Regions from separate parts of the Priestia sp. FW507-14D1A genome, predicted to be linked through region 2. Evidence: a T-box and tRNA genes for the amino acid it is inferred to sense, from the RefSeq annotation. Region 2 holds a T-box; the other holds one or more tRNA genes.
The links. A T-box is a leader RNA that pairs with one kind of tRNA and senses whether it is charged. The one in region 2 lies ahead of alaS (alanine--tRNA ligase), so its partner is inferred to be a tRNA-Ala.

Region 1 (9,502 bases), on a different contig from region 2:
CATAGTGTTTATCTTCATATCATTTCCTTCATTCCCATAGCATATAGAAATACCTTTAAAGAGGTGAACGTTTTGTCAGGAGAACTGATCGGAATTTTGATAGGGTCGCTCATCGCGCTGTCAGGAACATTCATTACGTCTGTCGTAGCCATAGTGATGTCGAAAGAGCAATACAAGCAAGAGCTTCGCAAAGCATTTATCCAAAAGAAAGTTGATGCCTATACCCATGTGTGTCAAGTTATTCTAGCTATAAAAAACGATTTACTTACAAAAACTATTTCTTCAGCCGGATTAAACTGGACGGCTCAATCTATTAACAAACTAGCAGATGTGTGTATTACGGAAGGGCTATGGATCGATGAAGAAGACAGCAAAAAGCTGGAGGTTCTGCAGAAGCAGCTTTCAAAGTTTGCATTGGATGAAATAGAACTGTCTAGACATGATATTCTCACAGCCTGTTATGAAATTGTTGAATATTGTGAAAAAAAAGTAAGAATTCTTCATTTTATGACTACAAAAGAATAGGTGGTTATTTAAGAAGTGATAGTAGAAGTATTAAAAAAGCATCGGAATACAAAGTAAAAAACAATCCGTTTATACACCAGCAGTTAACGAGGACATTAGTAAGGTAAAGGCCAAGAGGAAATTTTATTTTGTAAAAGCGATAGGAAAAGATAGGCTCAGTACCGGGTCTATCTTTTTGCGTTTATATAAAGAGTAAATATATTTATATATGCATGTGTCCAAAAATATAGTACAGAAAGGAGATGATGGTATGTCAAATTACGAGTCGAGTAAACCTTATATTAAAGCTGTTAATATACCTAATCCTTTATATCAATCTTTAAAAGGAGACTATTTTGTTGGACAAACTGAGCCTATTCGTTTTGGTGGAAATAGAAATGCTTGGGGCGGGTTAGTTAACCCTTCCGGATCCGGAGTAGATTTATTTGTGAATGCTTTTACTATCACTAACTATTCCAACGAACCTTTTACTGCTGAAATTTGGTTTAACTCTATCCCGCCTGGAAAAGGAACAACTTCAGATAATGTGAGTCCAGCAAATGCTACAATACGTTCAAAACCAAAAGGGAAAATTAAATTTGCAGAAATGGTAAAAGGCTTTCCTACTAAAGGGGTAAACGTATTTAACCGTGTTGTTCCGCCGAAAAGTACATTGGTAAGTGATGAAGACGGCAAATTTATCTTTCCAAACAACGGTTCATACGTTATTTTCTTAGTTTCTCCGGGAAACAAAGAAATTGAAGCTGAAATTGCATATGGATGGTTCGAGAAAAAACGTAAGAAGGACTGTTAACTAAATAGGTCTTAACGATTGTATAAGCAGTGTATGAGCTATTTCATATTTCATACAGTTCTTAACAAACAGTAAGTGTCTATGAAAAGAACTTTGTAGCAACATACAAAGTTCTTTTTTTATAGCTTGCGTTTTTTCGTTCAATTGTGGATATAACTAAAGAAAAACAAAGCAAGCAAAAGGATAATTCCAACTACACAAGCCATTTGAATGGTATTTAAGGATGTTGATAACCAAAGGATTAAAGCGATAATACATAAAACTAAGCTACCTAGTACAATGGCAAAACGAATAACAAAAACGACTGTTATAGAACGAATGCCACATACAGCTGATATACTAATCACTTCTTTGTAGAATGAAATAACTTTTCTGTCCAGGGTATAAGCATACTTAACATCTCACGTTAATGTCTACATTCACATTATCTTAAGTTTCAATTCATACTGGCTTCATATAAATTAATCATACTGAATGTATTAATAAAAGATATGAGGTGGAACAATGTTAAACAAGCTTTTTAAACTATTTACAATAGAAACCGAGATATCTAAAGATAAAGAAGTAGATCTCCACGAAGAGAACGATTTTAACGAAGTTTGTGATGATCATTTCATTATAGATGAGTATTAGAAGCCCTATAAAACGCTGCAAAATTGAAAGAATTGATTGAGTATATCTGTATAACCAGTAATTGTACAAGGGTCGTAAAGGTATACTTTTACGGCGAATTAATATTGATGAATTGCTTTTTTCGTGAAACAATGTGAAAAAAATGGGCATCCTAGAAGCAAAAGGAGGGGATAGAATGGGCAAAGAACCAAATGATGAAACAAGTGAAGGGCTGAATCAGCTTTTTGAAATCATCAATGCAAAAGGCGACGAGGGCGAACTTAGAGAAATTGTAAGCAGGAGCAGTGAAAAAAATAATCATAAAAACCATGAGGATCAATCGTAAAAAGAAAATAAAAAACCTCTTCATGGAAATCATGAAGAGGTCAGATGAAATAGTATTGCAACCATTCCACCCTGCAGAGTGTTAAAGTGTTTTAAACTCTTGATACGACTGGTTTTATGGAACTGATGGGATTCGAACCCACGACCCCTTGTCTGCCAGACAAGTATTCTCCCACTGAACTACAGTCCCGATTATGTAGAGTCTTTATTGCGTGTTGACTCTACTATATTTTAATACGTATACCGCGCGTTCGCAATAGTTATTTTCAGTGTTTTCTAATTTCTTCATGTGAATATTAACTTCTAAAAAAATCATTTACTTCTTGTTTGTACGTATAAAAAAAACTTGGAATTTGGTTTGGTTCCAATCCTTGTGCAGCATATTTGCTGATGGATTCGTAGTACCATTTCTGCTTTTCGAATCCTCTTTTAAAGCTATTCCAAATCGTATCTCCTTGCTGATCGTAGCTTTCTTTGAAAGACCGTAAATTGTCTAATTTATCTGCTACAATTAAAGATTTCACTTCAAGAGAACCAGTTTTCACAATTTGAATTGTATGCTGTTTACGCTCTTCCCAGCTTTTTGATTTGTTTTCTGTATGAGCTTCAACAATCCCCGCTACCTCTAAACCAAATCTTTGTACAATTTCTTCGAGGGTTACACTTGTATCTTCTACAGCATCATGCAGATAAGCTGCTGCAATTACTTCTTCACTAAAACCCGCTTTTTCTAAAATATTACCTACGTTAATAGGGTGAACAATATAAGGTGTATCGGACAACTTGCGCATTTGGCCGCTATGAGCGTGTTCTGCATATCTACGTGCTTCTTTTATTAAAGACATCATATTCCTCCACTTTTTATTCAGTATATCTTCATATTATTAGTATAAACGAATATAGCTTTCCTCACTTTATAAAATTGCACAAATTCATTTCTTATAATAAGGGAAGGCTACCAAAATCCCTTCATATTGTAGTTTTTTTATAAAGCCTAATATCTATTTAATAGGCCTGTATCAGTTGCCATTTCCTTTTTTATTCATAGTTTGTATGAAGGAGTGATAGCAATGCAAAACCGTAATAATCAAAATATTAAGGTCATTGATGTTTCTCATCACAACGGAACAATTGATTGGGCAAAAGTGGCGTCGGATGGTGTAAAAGGCGCGTATATTAAATTAACAGAAGGTACAACCTTCTTAGATAAAAAATCATATGATAATTATATAGGTGCAAAAAATGCAGGTCTACGTGTAGGCTTTTATCACTTTGCTCATGCTGATAATGATCCCATTGCAGAAGTTAATTTCTTTTTAAATAAATTAGGCAGCATGAAGGTTGATTTGCCTCATTGCTTAGATTTGGAAGAAAATAAAGGGAAAACAAAAGCGCAGGTCACAGCCTTTGCAGTTAGATGGATGGAGTATATTGAAAGGAAAACAAGCATTACGCCTATTCTTTACACGGGGTATAGTTTTATTAAATCCAATTTTACAAGCGCTGTGGCAAGATATCCGCTATGGATAGCTCGTTACAGTGGAAGTAACCGTTCTAAGGGATTTGCTAACCCAGGTGATACGGCGATTTGGGATAGATGGTCTATGTTTCAATATACAGATCAAGGAAAAGTAAACGGGATTAAAGGCAATGTTGATATCAATGAAATGGACCTGGATTTCTTTAATAGTATTAATACGGGCGTGACGGTGGTGGAAAATAATAAGCCGTCAGCACAATTGCAGCAAGGTGATAGCGGACTAGCTGTAAAAGAACTGCAGCAAAACTTAATTAAATTAGGATTTGAACTTTCCCAGCAAGGAACCGATGGTCAATATGGCAGCGAAACTGTTGCAGCTGTTAAAGCTCTTCAAGAAAAGTATGGATTAACGTCAACTGGAAAAGCTGATGAGAAAACATTAGCTAAAATAATGGAATTGCTTAAGGGTGTAAGCAATTCTGTCGAAGAATCATTACCAAAGGTTACTTCACTCGGAGATAAATATTCTTTTCAAGTAAAAGCGAAGAAGGATATTGGAGTCTACAAATATGCGAATATAACAGAGAATTTTAGAACTATAAAAAAAGGAACGGTATTTAGTGTATATGGCTATACGAATGCAGCATGGGCTGTTCCAGGCGGATTTGTGCAAATGAAAGACGTAGAACCTATCCCAATTACAATTAAAACAGGCGGATTAAGTAAAGACATGGAAACAGAGTTTCGTGCTTTCTTAAAAAATGAAGGAATCGACAGTGAATTACACGTACATGCAATAGGTAATCCGTCCGCTGAACTTACCGCAGCTGGGCTGGATTTTGTAAAACTTAAACAGTTTTTAGATAAAAAAGGCTGGTACTACAAGCAATAAACTCCCGTTCCGAAGAGCGGGGGTTTATTTTGGTATTTTGTAAAAAAAAGAATAGCAGAGATGAATTAAGTAATTAAAATATGTTCTAAATAACAAAGTAGGTGATAACAAAAAAGTTTCTATGTATAGTTCACCTCTAACAGTCATATTTTTAGTCAACGGCTCATGGAGGGTGAATGAATATGAAAAATACGCAGATTCGAATTGAAACACTATCCTATCACTATGAAAGTATTATGGTGAATGATGAAGTAGAGCGTGCGATAAAAAGTATCGAAGTGACGTATCGAGCATATAAACATAACCATGTTTTAAATGGACATGTAGTACTTTCAGGAGAAGAGATTTACGATCTTCAGCAGCTGACTCACGCAGTGGCTGGGAAAATAAAAGCGGAATTAGAAACTACATAAAAAAGCGCCTTTCTTTAAATCTTAGTTTAAGATTTAAAGAAAGGCGCTTTTTTATTAATTGTTAATTAAACTGCAAAAAGAAGAAGTTAAAGTATGTTCTAAATAAAATATATAAATAAAAAACATAGCCTCTAAGACAATTCCTTAAAGCATACACATTATCTTTGCATTGTGAACTTTGTCTCTTTTACCACTACTTTTCTTTTACTATGTGTAAGCAACACGCCGCATAACGTAATGATGCTTCCCACAATGGAAGTTGCACTCGGGATATCTTTTAAAAGCAGCCACGCTAAGAAAAAGGACAGCGCAGGAGTTAAGTAAAGAGAAAGGGCAGCCTCAGCAGAACCTATACGCGATGTCAGATAAGCGAGTACCATATAGGGAATAACGGTTGGAAATAATCCTAAATATATCACGCTTATCGCTGATCTGACAGAGATATGTGCAAGTTCTGTTTCTAACCCAGGTAAAAAAACAAGCATAGAAATTGTAGCCCCCCAAATACTGTACGTCACAAAAGAAAGAAAACCATACTTTTTTAATAAATTTTTTTGACATACTATATAGATGCTTTCTGCAAGGGCAGCTAGCAGAATCAGTAAGATTCCATTAATTGAGTGTACAAAGTTCTCTTTGCTGAAGGTTAAAAGTGCAATACCTGCAAAGCTTACTGCAGATCCAATCCATTTTCTTTTTCCGAACTCCTCCTGAAAAAGAAAAATAGCTAAAAGCGAAGAAAAAATAGGAGTAGTCGAGACCAGTAAACTCGCAATACCCGCACTCACCGTTTTTTCTCCAATGTTTAATGCCGTGTGATATACGGTAAAACCTAAAAAACCGAGTGCTAAAAGAAGTGGAATATCTTTTATATGAGGCAAGCGCATGCGTGTACCTATTGCAATAACTAACAGTACTAAAGAAGCAATACTTAACCGAACAAAAGCAAGGTGCTGAGGAGAAAACGATTCCAGCCCTATTTGAATAACTGGAAATGCTGAAGCCCATAAGCTAATCATCAGTATATGTAAGAACACCAGACTAAACGTTAATTTCATGCCTATTCATCTCCATTTTTCATTTTGAATCCAACCAGTATCTATTGTGGTTCCCATGTTAATAAACATTTGATAAAATGTCTTCAACCAGTTTAAAAGCAATTAACCCAACCACTTTAAAAACAGGAGTAAATGTATGAATCAAGGAAACAGTTCAAGTTATCCAAAATACAAACACATCATTGATTTTATGAAAGAGAAAATTGCGCGTGGAGAATGGCCGATTGGAAGTAAAATTCCTAGTCAGCGAAAGCTTGCTGCTATGTTAGATGTTAACCGAAGTACGGTCATCACGGCATTAGAGGAATTAACAGCGGACGGTTTAATTGAAGGTAAGATGGGAAAGGGAACAATCGTTATAAATAATACATGGACACTCTTGGCTACGACTCCGCCCGATTGGAATGTTCATGTGAAGTCAGGTATGCATCGTCCGAGTCAAGCAATGGTACAAGATATCAATGAATCTGAATTTAACTCAAACCTTATTCAATTAAGCAAAGGAGAGCTTTCACCTGACATATTCCCTAAAGATAAAATGAAATACGCTATGGAAAAAGTAGCAAAAAACATGGAGGTTCTGGGATACGAAGAACCAAAGGGGTATTTTCCTTTACGAAAAGAGTTAAGTGCGTATATGAAAACAATGGGGATTGAATCTTCTCCAGATTCTATTTTAATTGTTTCCGGCGCTCTTCAAGCTCTTCAGCTTATTTCAATTGGACTGCTGCAAAAGAGCTCTTCGGTTTTGCTAGAAAAACCTTCTTATCTATACTCCTTACATGTATTTCAATCAGCGGGAATGAAACTCAAAGGTCTTTCTATGGATGAGGAAGGAATAAAAGTAACAGCTATAAAACGCGCCGACCCTCAAGAAGGGCAAGCTATTTTATATACAAATCCATGTTTTCATAACCCAACGGGAACATTAATGTCACAAAAAAGGCGTTACGATTTGCTGAAAGAATGTGAGGAACATCAGCTTCCTATTATTGAAGATGATTTATACCGCGAATTATGGCTAAATAAACAGCCTCCGTTGCCATTAAAGGCTTTAGATAGAAATGGACACGTGTTATATGTTAGCAGTCTTTCTAAAACATTAAGCCCGGGATTACGTATCGGATGGATAGTCGGCCCAGAACCAGTCATTGAGCGTTTGGCGGATATTAAAATGCAAACGGATTATGGATCTAGCTCATTGTCTCAAAGAGTGGCAGCAGAATGGTTTAAAAATGGCTTATATCAACAGCATATGGAAACGGTACGAACCGAATTGCGAACAAGAAGAAAAGTTATGCTGAATGCTTTAGAAACATATGCAGGAGATGTAGCGACATGGACGAATCCTGAAGGAGGCTTTTTTATATGGGTGCATATTCAACCTTCTATTTCAATGAAATCTTTATACTCTCGTGCTTTGAAAAGAGGGATATTGCTTAATTCCGGAAGTATCTATGCGCAAGAAACCGGCAGTTATCTCCGGCTTTCTTACGCCTATGCCTCTTTACCAGATATCGATAGAAGCATTAAAATTCTTGCTGGACTTATTCGGGAATTGCAAGTACAGTAAAAAGGAATAGCGGATTATTTGCTATTCCTTTTTACTTGTATCAAACTCTTCTTCCTATAAAAAACTCCAAGTAACAACTGACTATATATTACCGTCTATAAATCTATGTTATTTTTTATGATAAAAATAAGTTAAGAAGACTTTTAATTTGCTTTCTGTGCGTTTTACATGTAAATCATGAATGGTTTTAACTACGTAATCATTATCAAACATTTCCAACACCTCAATTATTGTTAAGTTTCCTGTTTGTTATAGTTTATGAAATAATCAGACGCATATCATCCGCCATCAGCTGTAACTTTGCGGTTCATCTTTTACAACTAAAGGCTGAAACGTACGCTCATAATTGAATGCACGAATAACAGGATATGCAAAAAAATGAAAAGTGTGCACGTTTTGTTTTAAAAAAGGCTATATCTAAAAAAAAGAAAATTGTCACACACATTTATGAATATGTATCTACTAAGTAAGAAGATTTTTTTAGTTGGTGGGATTGAAGGTGAAAAAGATGGATGAATTATTTAAAGATCTTGATGTGTACAGAACGCAAGAAGAAATGAAGCAGTATTTTGAACATACGCAGCAAATGATTCATCAAAACAGAGAATATATAAAATTAGCCCGACTTAAAAAAGGGCGTTTCAAAAAGTTTTTTGAAGAGTTTTATCCGCTTTATTGCTTCAGCCAATCTTCCTATTGTCCGAGGAATTCAAAATTGAAGCTTATTATTGGAAGTCAAGGATACGACGGATTAATTCTTCAGCCGGATGGTACTGAAAAACGAATTGAAATTACTTCTTACAAAGATGGGAAACTGGAATTTGAAGATGCACAGAGGGTGAATTCAGGAAATTTTGCTCTACCTCGTATCCAGACGGAAGGTTCTGTAGAAGAGTATATAGAAAAAGTGCTAGAAAACATCCAAAAAAAGAGCAAAAAAGATTACAGTGGAGCATCCATTCTATTTGTTGTACACACATTTCATTATTTTGAAGCCTGCGGAAAAAGTTCAGCTGCCTTTATTCGTACCTTAAAAAAAGAAATGAAGAATACTGATTTTCGAGCGGATAAAATTTATTTATTGGAATTAAATCAGCCAGAAAGTGAAAGTGTTAAGCAAAACATTCATTTCATTAAATAAGAAGACACGCTGCAGATGTTGAGGCGTGTCTTCTTTTCTGATAACAGAACTCTCTTAATACAGGTGGATAATTTTGAAAATTACAACAATTAAGTGCTATAATTCAAGTATGAATATGCATTCAGAGGAGGAAAACCGATGGATTTAGCTTATAGAGATAAAGCTTACGAATATGCCAAAAGATTCGAATCTAGCTATGACGATTATGATGAACGCTATAAGGTGCACAATAATCCGACGGTGTGGCGATTTATGCCCCTGTCTGATTTTCAAGATTTACTGGAAACCAATGCGCTTTTTTTCGCAAAACCTGATGCATTTTCCGACCCCCTTGAAGGATGCTCTTCAATGTGGAACATAGAAGAGTTAAGAAAAAAAGGCGAACGTCATAACCGTACCTCTAGAACCTATATAAGAAAAATCCATGAATTTTCTGCTGTTTCATCCTGGCATATCAATGATTACGAAGCCGCTGGAATGTGGGATCTATATTTAAAGGGGAATGATGGCGTAGCTATTAAAACCACCTATGAAAATTTATTGTGCAGTATTAAAGATTTACGCTATAAAATCTTCTCTGGCAAAGTGCAGTACATAGACTTTCAAAAAGAAATGATCAGCCACTCTGTATATGACACATTATTTTATAAGCGCAAATCCTATCAGCATG
Region 2 (9,502 bases):
AAGGTAGTCAATCAAGAGCCAGAACATGCCGATGCTTTTTATAATTTAGGCGTAGCTTATGCTATGAAAGATGACAAAGACAAGGCGATTGAGATGTTAGATGAAGCTTTAAACGTGCAGCCAGATCACGTAATGGCAGCAAATGCCAAACAAGTGCTGTCTACATTAGAACATTAAGAAAGCGGGTAAAGGAAGGATAACATGAACGAAGAACAAGTGAACCCTTCACAGCCAGAACGTCATTATATAAGCGGCACGTCGATTGTAACGGTCTTTCATAACGAAGAAAACTTATATAACGTTACGCGGATACGGATCAAAAAAACAAATTTAGAGATTGAAGATAAAGAAACGGTCGTTACAGGCTATTTTCCTAAGCTGAATGAAGATGAAGTATACACGTTTTACGGAGACTTCAAAGAGCATCCAAAGTTTGGTCTGCAGTTTCATGTTGAACAGTTTAAAAAAGAACTTCCGCAATCAAGGCAAGGGGTTGTTCAGTACCTGTCTAGCGATTTATTTCACGGTATCGGTAAAAAAACCGCTGAAAACATTGTGGACGCCCTAGGAGAACGCGCTATTTTTCGTATTTTGCAAAATGAGTCTGTGCTAAAAGAGGTTCCGAGGCTTTCAGCCGACAAGGCAGAAGCTTTAGTCACGCAGCTTCGTGAACATCAAGGGTTAGAAGAAGTAATGGTAAAGCTGACAGACCTCGGGTTTGGACCGCAGCTTTCGATGAAGATTTTCCAAGCGTATAAACAAGAAGCGCTTGAAATTGTTCAAAATAATCCTTATCAGCTCGTAGAAGATATTCAAGGTATTGGTTTTAGCAGGGCCGATGAACTTGGAAAGAGGCTTGGTATGGCAACCAATCATCCTGATCGTTTGCGCGCAGGTATTTTATACGTCATTGAGCAAGAATGCAATCAAATGGGGCATGTATACGTTACGGCAGACCAGCTGTATGGAAAAACAGCAGAGCTTCTTCGGAAAAGCAGGCATGAGAATCTGTCTGAAATGGATCTTACAAGAGAAGTGGACGCATTAAAAGCAGATAAAAAGCTTATCATCCAAGACGAAAAAATTTATTTTCCTCCCCTTTTCTATGCTGAAAAAGGGCTGGTTAAAGCTATTCAAAAAATTATGGCTCAAACGCAGTACGAAGAGCAGTTTCCGGAATCAGAATTCTTATTGGCTCTGGGTGAACTAGAAGAGCGGTTAGACGTCCAATATGCACCGTCTCAGCGCAAGGGTATACAAACCGCTTTAATGTCTCCAATGCTTCTCTTAACAGGTGGACCAGGTACAGGAAAAACAACGGTTATTAAAGGAATAGTCGAACTTTATGCAGAACTTCACGGATGTTCGTTAAATCCAGGGGACTATAAAAAAGATGAGGCTTTTCCTGTTTTACTTGTGGCACCTACGGGACGAGCTGCTAAACGAATGAGCGAAGCGACGGGACTTCCGGCAGTCACGATTCACCGATTATTAAAATGGAACGGACAAGAAGGATTTGATCATAATGAGGAAAATCCAATTGACGGAAAATTACTGATTGTAGATGAAGTATCAATGGTAGATTTGTGGCTCGCTCATCAGCTGTTTAAATCTCTTCCTGCTAATTTACAGGTTATTTTAGTTGGAGACGAAGACCAGCTTCCTTCAGTAGGTCCGGGACAGGTATTAAAAGATTTACTGAGTTCCGAAGTAGTTCCTACCGTCCGTCTGACAGATGTATACAGGCAAGCGGAAGGATCGTCAATTATTGATTTGGCTCATGAAATAAAAAAAGGAAAGCTTCCGGAAGACTTATCGAGGCAGCAAGGAGATCGTTCCTTTATTCGTTGTCAAGGACAGCACATTACGAACGTTGTGCAACAAGTTTGCGGGAATGCGTTAAAAAAAGGCTATAAGGCTAAAGATATTCAAGTTTTAGCTCCTATGTATAAAGGTCCTGCAGGGATTGATAAACTGAATGAAGTTCTTCAGGAATTATTTAACCCGGCTTCTGAGCAAAGAAGAGAGCTTAAGCACGGAGATATTACGTACCGAGTCGGAGATAAAGTGCTGCAACTTGTAAATCAGCCGGATAGCAACGTATTTAACGGAGATATGGGAGAAATCGTTTCGGTTTTCTTTGCCAAAGAAAATACGGAAAAACAGGATATGCTGGTTATTTCATATGAAGGAAATGAAGTAACTTACACAAAGCAAGACTTTAATCAAATAACTCATGCATACTGCTGTTCCATTCATAAATCACAGGGAAGTGAATTTCCCATTGTTGTGCTTCCAATTGTTAAAAGCTATTACCGGATGCTGCGACGCAATTTACTTTATACCGCCGTTACGCGAAGCAAACAGTTTTTAATTTTATGCGGAGAAGACGAAGCGTTTCAGCTTGGAGTTAGCCGAAATGAAGACAGCGTTCGCCAAACGAATTTACAGCCGCTGCTTCGAGAAAGCTTGGATAACGACATAGAAGATCCCGAAATTCCATTTATGAAAGATGCAAATATTGGGATGGAAAACGTTACGCCGTATGATTTCATGTAACCTTTCGCATGCTAACAAAGAGTTAAATAAACTCCTTTGTTGCCATCCTTCTTTGCTAATTGTCAGAAAATAAAGTATGGACATGGAAAGAAGTGGACATAATGCGTTTATATAAGTAGAACGTATAAAGAGGTGTCGACTTTGTTTAAATGTCCAAACTGTAAAAGTATTGACGTTGGCAAAATTGGTGTAAATCAGTATTACTGCTGGAATTGTTTTATTGAAATGACTATTTCAAAAGGACAAATTAATACTCACCAAGTAGAAGAAGATGGAACATTGAGCTCGCTTGATGATTTATTCTCAGACGACGAGCGCACAATCAATTTCTAATTCTTTTTTACCGGGAGGAAGAGCAATGGGCAGAATCATTCCGTCAGTAGTCGCTTTCGGTCTTGGAGCTTATGCATTTAAAATGGCAGATGATCGAGAGATGTTTACAAAAAGAAATATGAAAAAAATGCGTAAACGTATGATGAAAGCTATTCACTAATAAAAAAAGCACTATTGCACTGAGCTGCAATAGTGCTTTTTTGCAGGCAGAAGAGACAACTGCATGTATAAACTCCTTTCTTTATCAAAAAATAGAAGAGAGGAGGAGTTTACGTTGAAAGATAGTTCATTCAAATGGTTCTATAGATTCGGACTGCTGTTATTAGCGCTGCTGTGCATATTAGTCTTTTTTAAAGTCCAGTTTTTATGGCTTCCTGTTATTTACATGTTTTTAAAAGCACTGCTGCCTTTTTTTATTGCAGCATTCATTACATATTTACTTCATCCGCTTATTGAAAAAACGCATGATAAAGGCGTGCCTCGTCCTCTAGCTATTTTACTGATCTACATCATCTTTTTTGGAGGAATTGGGTTTGGAGCCTATAAGTCGTATCCTATTTTTGTGGAACAAGTAAAAGATTTAAACGAACAGCTGCCTCATTTTACGAATACATATAGACATTGGGTAGAATCGATTCATGATCGTACAACTTCACTTCCAAACGGTGTACATGAGAAAATTGAAGGCAGCATTGATGATGTAGAGGCTACGCTCAACGTGTGGCTTACAAAAGTGGCGGAAGGATTAAAGTCATTGATTACCTCTTTTTTGATTTTAATCATTATTCCATTTATTGTTTTTTATATGCTGAAGGATTTTTCCTCTATTAAGAAAGCAACAGCTTATGTCACGCCTAAAAAGTGGCACAAACCAGGCGAACGTTTTTTATCGGATGTGAATGAATCACTCGGCAATTACATTAGAGGGCAATTTTTTGTTTGTCTCATTATTGGTGTGATTGCCACAGCGGCACTGTGGTTCTTTCATGTGCCTTATGCACTTCTTTTAGGCTTCATTATTGGCGTAACGAATATCATCCCTTATTTTGGCCCGATTATTGGTGCGGTTCCAGCGGCTATTATTGCAGCCACAATCTCGATAAAGTTGGTTATTACCATTGTCATTATAATCTTTGTGCTGCAGTTTCTAGAGGGAAATGTGCTGTCTCCGCTTATCGTAGGAAAGAGCCTTCATATTCATCCTTTGTTTATCATGCTTGCGCTCCTTTTAGGAGGAGAATTTGGAGGAGTATTGGGTCTCATTTTGGCTGTGCCAATTTTAGCAGTCATTAAAATATCTATTTTGCATATCCGCTCTTATACGCTCAAACATTGACAAAGAGCGGTTAATTTGTCATAATATCGCCATAAGAAAACGCTACATATTTTAAACACAATGATGGATCGAGTACGTTGCACACTAGTTTTTAGAGAAGGGCTTCCTTGGCTGAAAGAAGCGCTAAACAAAGAGCAGCGGAACGCTAGTCCAGAGTGCAGGCTAAAACCTGCCGTGTCAGCAACGTTAACGCTATGAAGGTGATAAATGCTTTTGGCATTTATAATCAGGGTGGTACCGCGAGTTCAACTCTCGTCCCTGCTACAGGGATGAGAGTTTTTTTGTGTGCAAATAACTAGTAATTGCTTTTGTACACAGAGAAAATAGATGCTTTTATGTCATCATTTTTTTGTCTATAAATAAGAAGAGTATTAAAGGAGGACCAATCATGAAAAAACTGACGTCAGCACAAGTTCGTCAAATGTATTTAGATTTCTTTAAAGAAAAAGGCCATGATGTAGAACCAAGCGCATCTTTAGTTCCGCATGAAGATCCGTCTTTATTATGGATTAACAGTGGAGTAGCTACATTAAAAAAATATTTTGATGGTCGTGTTATTCCTCAAAATCCGCGTATTTGTAACGCACAAAAATCCATTCGTACAAACGATATCGAAAACGTAGGTAAAACGGCTCGCCATCATACGTTTTTTGAAATGCTTGGTAATTTCTCTATCGGTGATTATTTCAAAGAAGAAGCCATCCAATGGGCATGGGAATTTTTAACGAGCGATAAATGGATTGGATTCGACGCAGATAAGCTATCTGTAACAGTTCACCCCGAAGATGAAGAAGCATTTAAGATTTGGAATGAAAAAATGGGCGTGCCTAAAGAGCGCATCATTCGTTTAGAAGGTAATTTCTGGGATATTGGAGAAGGTCCGAGTGGTCCAAATACAGAGATCTTTTATGATCGCGGAGAAGCATATGGAAATGACCTAACTGATCCGGAATTATATCCAGGTGGAGAAAATGAGCGTTATTTAGAAATTTGGAACCTTGTATTTTCTCAATTTAATCACAATCCTGATGGCACGTACACGCCGCTTCCAAAGAAAAACATCGATACGGGAATGGGCTTAGAGCGTATGGTTTCTGTTATTCAAGACGTGCAAACAAACTTTGATACAGATTTGTTTATGCCAATTATTGAAGCAACAGAAAACATTTCAGGCGCTAAATATCGTACAAATGATGAGCAAGATACGGCATTTAAAGTTATTGCTGACCATATTCGTACGGTAACATTTGCTGTAGGTGATGGTGCGCTTCCTTCAAATGAAGGTCGTGGGTATGTGCTGCGCCGTTTGTTACGCCGAGCAGTTCGCTATGCTAAAAAGCTAAACATTAATCGTCCGTTCATGTACGAGCTAGTGCCGGTAGTAGGTGAAATCATGGTTGATTTCTATCCGGAAGTAAAGGAAAAAACGGATTTTATCCAGCGCGTAGTAAAAAATGAAGAAGAGCGTTTTCACGAAACGTTAAATGACGGACTAGCTATTTTGGGAACCGTTATTAAAAAAGAAAAAGCGCAAAACAGTGATATGGTACAAGGCGAAGATGTTTTCCGTTTATATGACACGTATGGATTCCCTGTTGAATTAACGGAAGAATATGCAGAAGATGAGAACATGAAAATTGATCATGCAGGTTTTGAACGCGAAATGGAAGCACAGCGTGAGCGTGCACGTGCTGCTCGTCAAGATTCTAGCTCTATGCAAGTTCAAGGCGGCGTACTTGGTGAAGTAACTGTTGCAAGTGAGTTTGTTGGTTATGATAAAAATGAAGTAGAAACAGTTGTTGAAGCAATTATTGTAGACGGTGAGCTTGTTGACCGCGCTGAAGCTGGAACAGAAGCGCAAGTCATCTTAAGCCACACGCCATTCTACGCAGAAAGCGGCGGTCAAATTGCGGACCAAGGTACGATTCAAAGTGCTTCAGGAACAGCGGAAGTAAAAGACGTTCAAAAAGCGCCAAACGGCCAAAATGTCCAAACGGTAGCTGTAACAAACGGTGAGCTTGTAAAAGGTGAAACATATACGGCGGGGCTTGATGAAGAAAACCGCAGTGCGATTGTGAAAAACCATACGGCAACACATTTATTGCATCAAGCATTAAAAGATACGTTAGGAACGCATGTTAATCAAGCGGGTTCTTTAGTAACAGCGGATCGCTTGCGCTTTGACTTCTCTCACTTTGGTCAAGTGACACAAGAAGAGCTTGAGAAAATTGAACAAATCGTTAATGAAAAGATTTGGGACAGCATCTCTGTACAAATTGAAAACAAAGCAATTGACGAAGCAAAAGCGATGGGTGCAATGGCGCTATTTGGTGAGAAATACGGAGATATCGTGCGCGTAGTACAAGTAGGCGACTACAGCTTAGAATTATGTGGTGGATGTCACGTGCCAAATACGTCTGTTATCGGTTTATTTAAAATTGTATCAGAATCGGGAATCGGTGCAGGTACTCGACGCATTGAAGCTGTAACTGGAAAAGCTGCCTATCAGTTAATGAACGATCAAGTAGGCTTACTAAAAGAAGCTGCGGCAAAAGTAAAATCCAATCCGCGTGATTTAGTAGGGCGCGTTGAAGGATTACTAGAAGAAATTCGTAATCTTCAGCGTGAAAATGATTCACTATCTACAAAGCTTGGCAATATTGAAGCTGGCAATCTCGTTGACCGCGTACAAAACATTAATGGTGTGAATGTCCTAGCAGCGAAAGTGAATGCAACGGATATGAATAACCTTCGTGCAATGGTTGACGATTTAAAACAAAAATTAGAATCCGCTGTGATCGTATTAGCTTCTCCACAAGGTGAAAAGGTAAATATTATTGCAGGTGTAACAAAAGATTTAATTGCTAAAGGCCATCACGCTGGCAAACTTGTTAAAGAAGTAGCGACGATTTGCGGCGGAGGCGGAGGCGGACGCCCTGACATGGCGCAAGCTGGAGGAAAAGACGCTAGCCAAATTGAAAAAGCACTTGGCACTGTAGAAGAATGGGTTAAATCCGTTTAATTCTCCTCTTTCTTGGTGTACAATATAAATAAGACTTAGCATAGTGCACAATGTGTTCACAAATTAAGAGAGTGAGGTGGGACCGTGAGTTCATTTGATAAAACCATGCAATTTAATTTTCAAGATGAGCCAGCTGAAACAAACGTACATGAAGTATTGTTTACGGTTTATGACGCACTGCAAGAAAAAGGCTACAACCCAATCAACCAAATCGTTGGGTATTTGTTATCAGGAGACCCTGCTTACATTCCTCGTCATAACGATGCGAGAAACACAATTCGCCAGTTAGAGCGAGACGAGCTCATTGAAGAACTTGTTAAATCTTATTTACAACAGCATCGAAAGGATTCATAAATGCGCGTATTAGGATTAGATGTAGGAACCAAAACAATTGGTGTGGCAGTTAGTGATGAAATGGGATGGACAGCGCAAGGAATTGAAACAATTAAAATTGCAGATGAGCAGATGGAGCAATCATATCCTCGTTTACAGCAGCTAATTGACGAATATTCCGTAGAGAAAATCGTAGTGGGTCTTCCTAAAAATATGAATGGTACGATTGGCCCTCGAGGCGAAGCGTGCATTGAGTTTGCTGACAACGTCAAAGAAAAACTTAACATTGAAACGATGATGTGGGACGAGCGCTTGTCGACGATGGCAGCAGAGCGAGTACTGCTGTCTGCCGATGTAAGCCGTAAGAAACGCAAAAAAGTAATCGATAAAATGGCAGCTGTTATGATTCTTCAAGGATACTTAGACAGCAAGCAGTAAGAAAAGCAGCAGGCTTTGCCTCAGCTGAAAAGTTATGAATTTCCCTTTTGCATATTCTTTTGTACGTAAAAGGGAAGTGAAATAACTGAACGGCTTGCTTTTCGCTGAAGAAAAAGTTAAGCTAAGAGCTTACAATATAAAATGAGGTGCAAACATGAGCGTAGAAGAAAATAAAATTACAATCGTCGATGAGAATGGAAATGAGCAGCTATGCGAAATTTTATTCACATTTGATTCTGATCAATATAACAAATCATATGTAATTTACTATCCAATCGGAGCAGACCAAGATGATGAAGAGGAAATTGAAATTCATGCATCTGCTTTCACACCAAGTGAAGATGGTCAAGACGGTGAGCTTCAACCGATTGAAACAGAAGAAGAATGGGACATGGTTGAGGAAATGGTTAATACATTCCTTGACGAAGAAGGCGAATAATTATAGTGAAAAAGCTGATGACAATCGTTATCAGCTTTTTTTTACATAGCGGCTGTTCTTTTTAGATATAAAAAGGTTTTTCCTTGCATTCTTAGGGCAGATTGTATGATAATGACGAAAAATAAGATAAATTGTAGTATAATAATTCCTGCGTGTGAGAGTGCATTTTAATAAAAGAATTCATTGTTTGAACGGATGAAACTAGACTTTGGGCAGACAATAACATAAATCATGGAAAAATTTTAGAAGAGGCGAGAGTTTAAGGAAGCGATACCATCTCACACCTATAGGCGATACGAATGAATCACAATCTCATGTCTCCTCTCTGTATATACTTATAAAAAATCAAGAAGAAAAGAGGTGAAACTGGTTGTATCTTCTTTTACAGAAGTAGATTTAACCAGGAAGCTGCTTGTCGCAACAAACATTTTTACCACCTAATCGTTCAAGAAAAAAACGAGTTATTTTTATTACAATTATCGTACTTCTTTTACTAGTTGGCGGTGCATTTTTCTATGCTCAATCCCGCTTAACGCCCGTGGATCGAAACAGCAATAAAAAAGTAAATGTGACCATTCCACAAGGTTCTTCCGTCCAATCGATTGGTACGGTATTGAAAAAAGAAGATTTAATTAAAAGCAAAAGTGCATTTCGCTATTACGTAAAATTAACCCATGTGTCTGGATTTCAAGCTGGAACGTATTTATTTTCTCCTTCCATGAGTTTAGGGGAAATGGTTGAAAAAATGGAAAAAGGCCAGGTTTCAAAACAACCTGATATTCGTGTCACCATTCCAGAAGGACGCCAGCTTGTGGAAATTGCTGATATCATTGCTAAAAATACAAAGTTTACAAAAGACGAAGTCATGAAAAAGCTAGACGATAAGGCATTCGTCAATAAAATGAAAGAAAAATATCCAGATTTAGTAACGGATGAAGTGATGCAAAAAGATATTAAACATCCGCTAGAAGGTTATTTATATCCCGTTACGTATGATTTTTATGATAAAAATGTGTCGTTAGATGAAATATTGGATAAAATG

Region 1: it has a tRNA-Ala gene. The T-box ahead of alaS (alanine--tRNA ligase) is inferred to sense a tRNA for this amino acid. The anticodon was not compared.

Annotation. Positions count from the first base shown of each region.
Region 1 covers NZ_JBYSWQ010000003.1:58,834-68,335, forward strand. The annotation lists gene AC3WJG_RS13830 (hypothetical protein) at 64-525, shown strand; gene AC3WJG_RS13835 (DUF6143 family protein) at 776-1,318, shown strand; gene AC3WJG_RS13840 (hypothetical protein) at 2,127-2,276, shown strand; tRNA gene AC3WJG_RS13845 (tRNA-Ala) at 2,394-2,465, opposite strand; gene AC3WJG_RS13850 (HD domain-containing protein) at 2,572-3,120, opposite strand; gene AC3WJG_RS13855 (GH25 family lysozyme) at 3,346-4,647, shown strand; gene AC3WJG_RS13860 (hypothetical protein) at 4,830-5,060, shown strand; gene AC3WJG_RS13865 (DMT family transporter) at 5,219-6,118, opposite strand; gene pdxR (MocR-like pyridoxine biosynthesis transcription factor PdxR) at 6,255-7,691, shown strand; gene AC3WJG_RS13875 (hypothetical protein) at 8,200-8,832, shown strand; gene AC3WJG_RS13880 (DUF2971 domain-containing protein) at 8,971-9,502, shown strand, end outside.
Region 2 covers NZ_JBYSWQ010000001.1:1,269,396-1,278,897, reverse strand. The annotation lists gene AC3WJG_RS07105 (tetratricopeptide repeat protein) at 1-177, shown strand, start outside; gene recD2 (SF1B family DNA helicase RecD2) at 202-2,559, shown strand; gene AC3WJG_RS07095 (YrzR-like zinc ribbon domain) at 2,701-2,892, shown strand; gene AC3WJG_RS07090 (YrzQ family protein) at 2,918-3,052, shown strand; gene AC3WJG_RS07085 (AI-2E family transporter) at 3,167-4,228, shown strand; T-box leader at 4,280-4,491, shown strand; gene alaS (alanine--tRNA ligase) at 4,617-7,250, shown strand; gene AC3WJG_RS07075 (IreB family regulatory phosphoprotein) at 7,335-7,604, shown strand; gene ruvX (Holliday junction resolvase RuvX) at 7,605-8,021, shown strand; gene AC3WJG_RS07065 (DUF1292 domain-containing protein) at 8,176-8,460, shown strand; gene mltG (endolytic transglycosylase MltG) at 8,873-9,502, shown strand, end outside.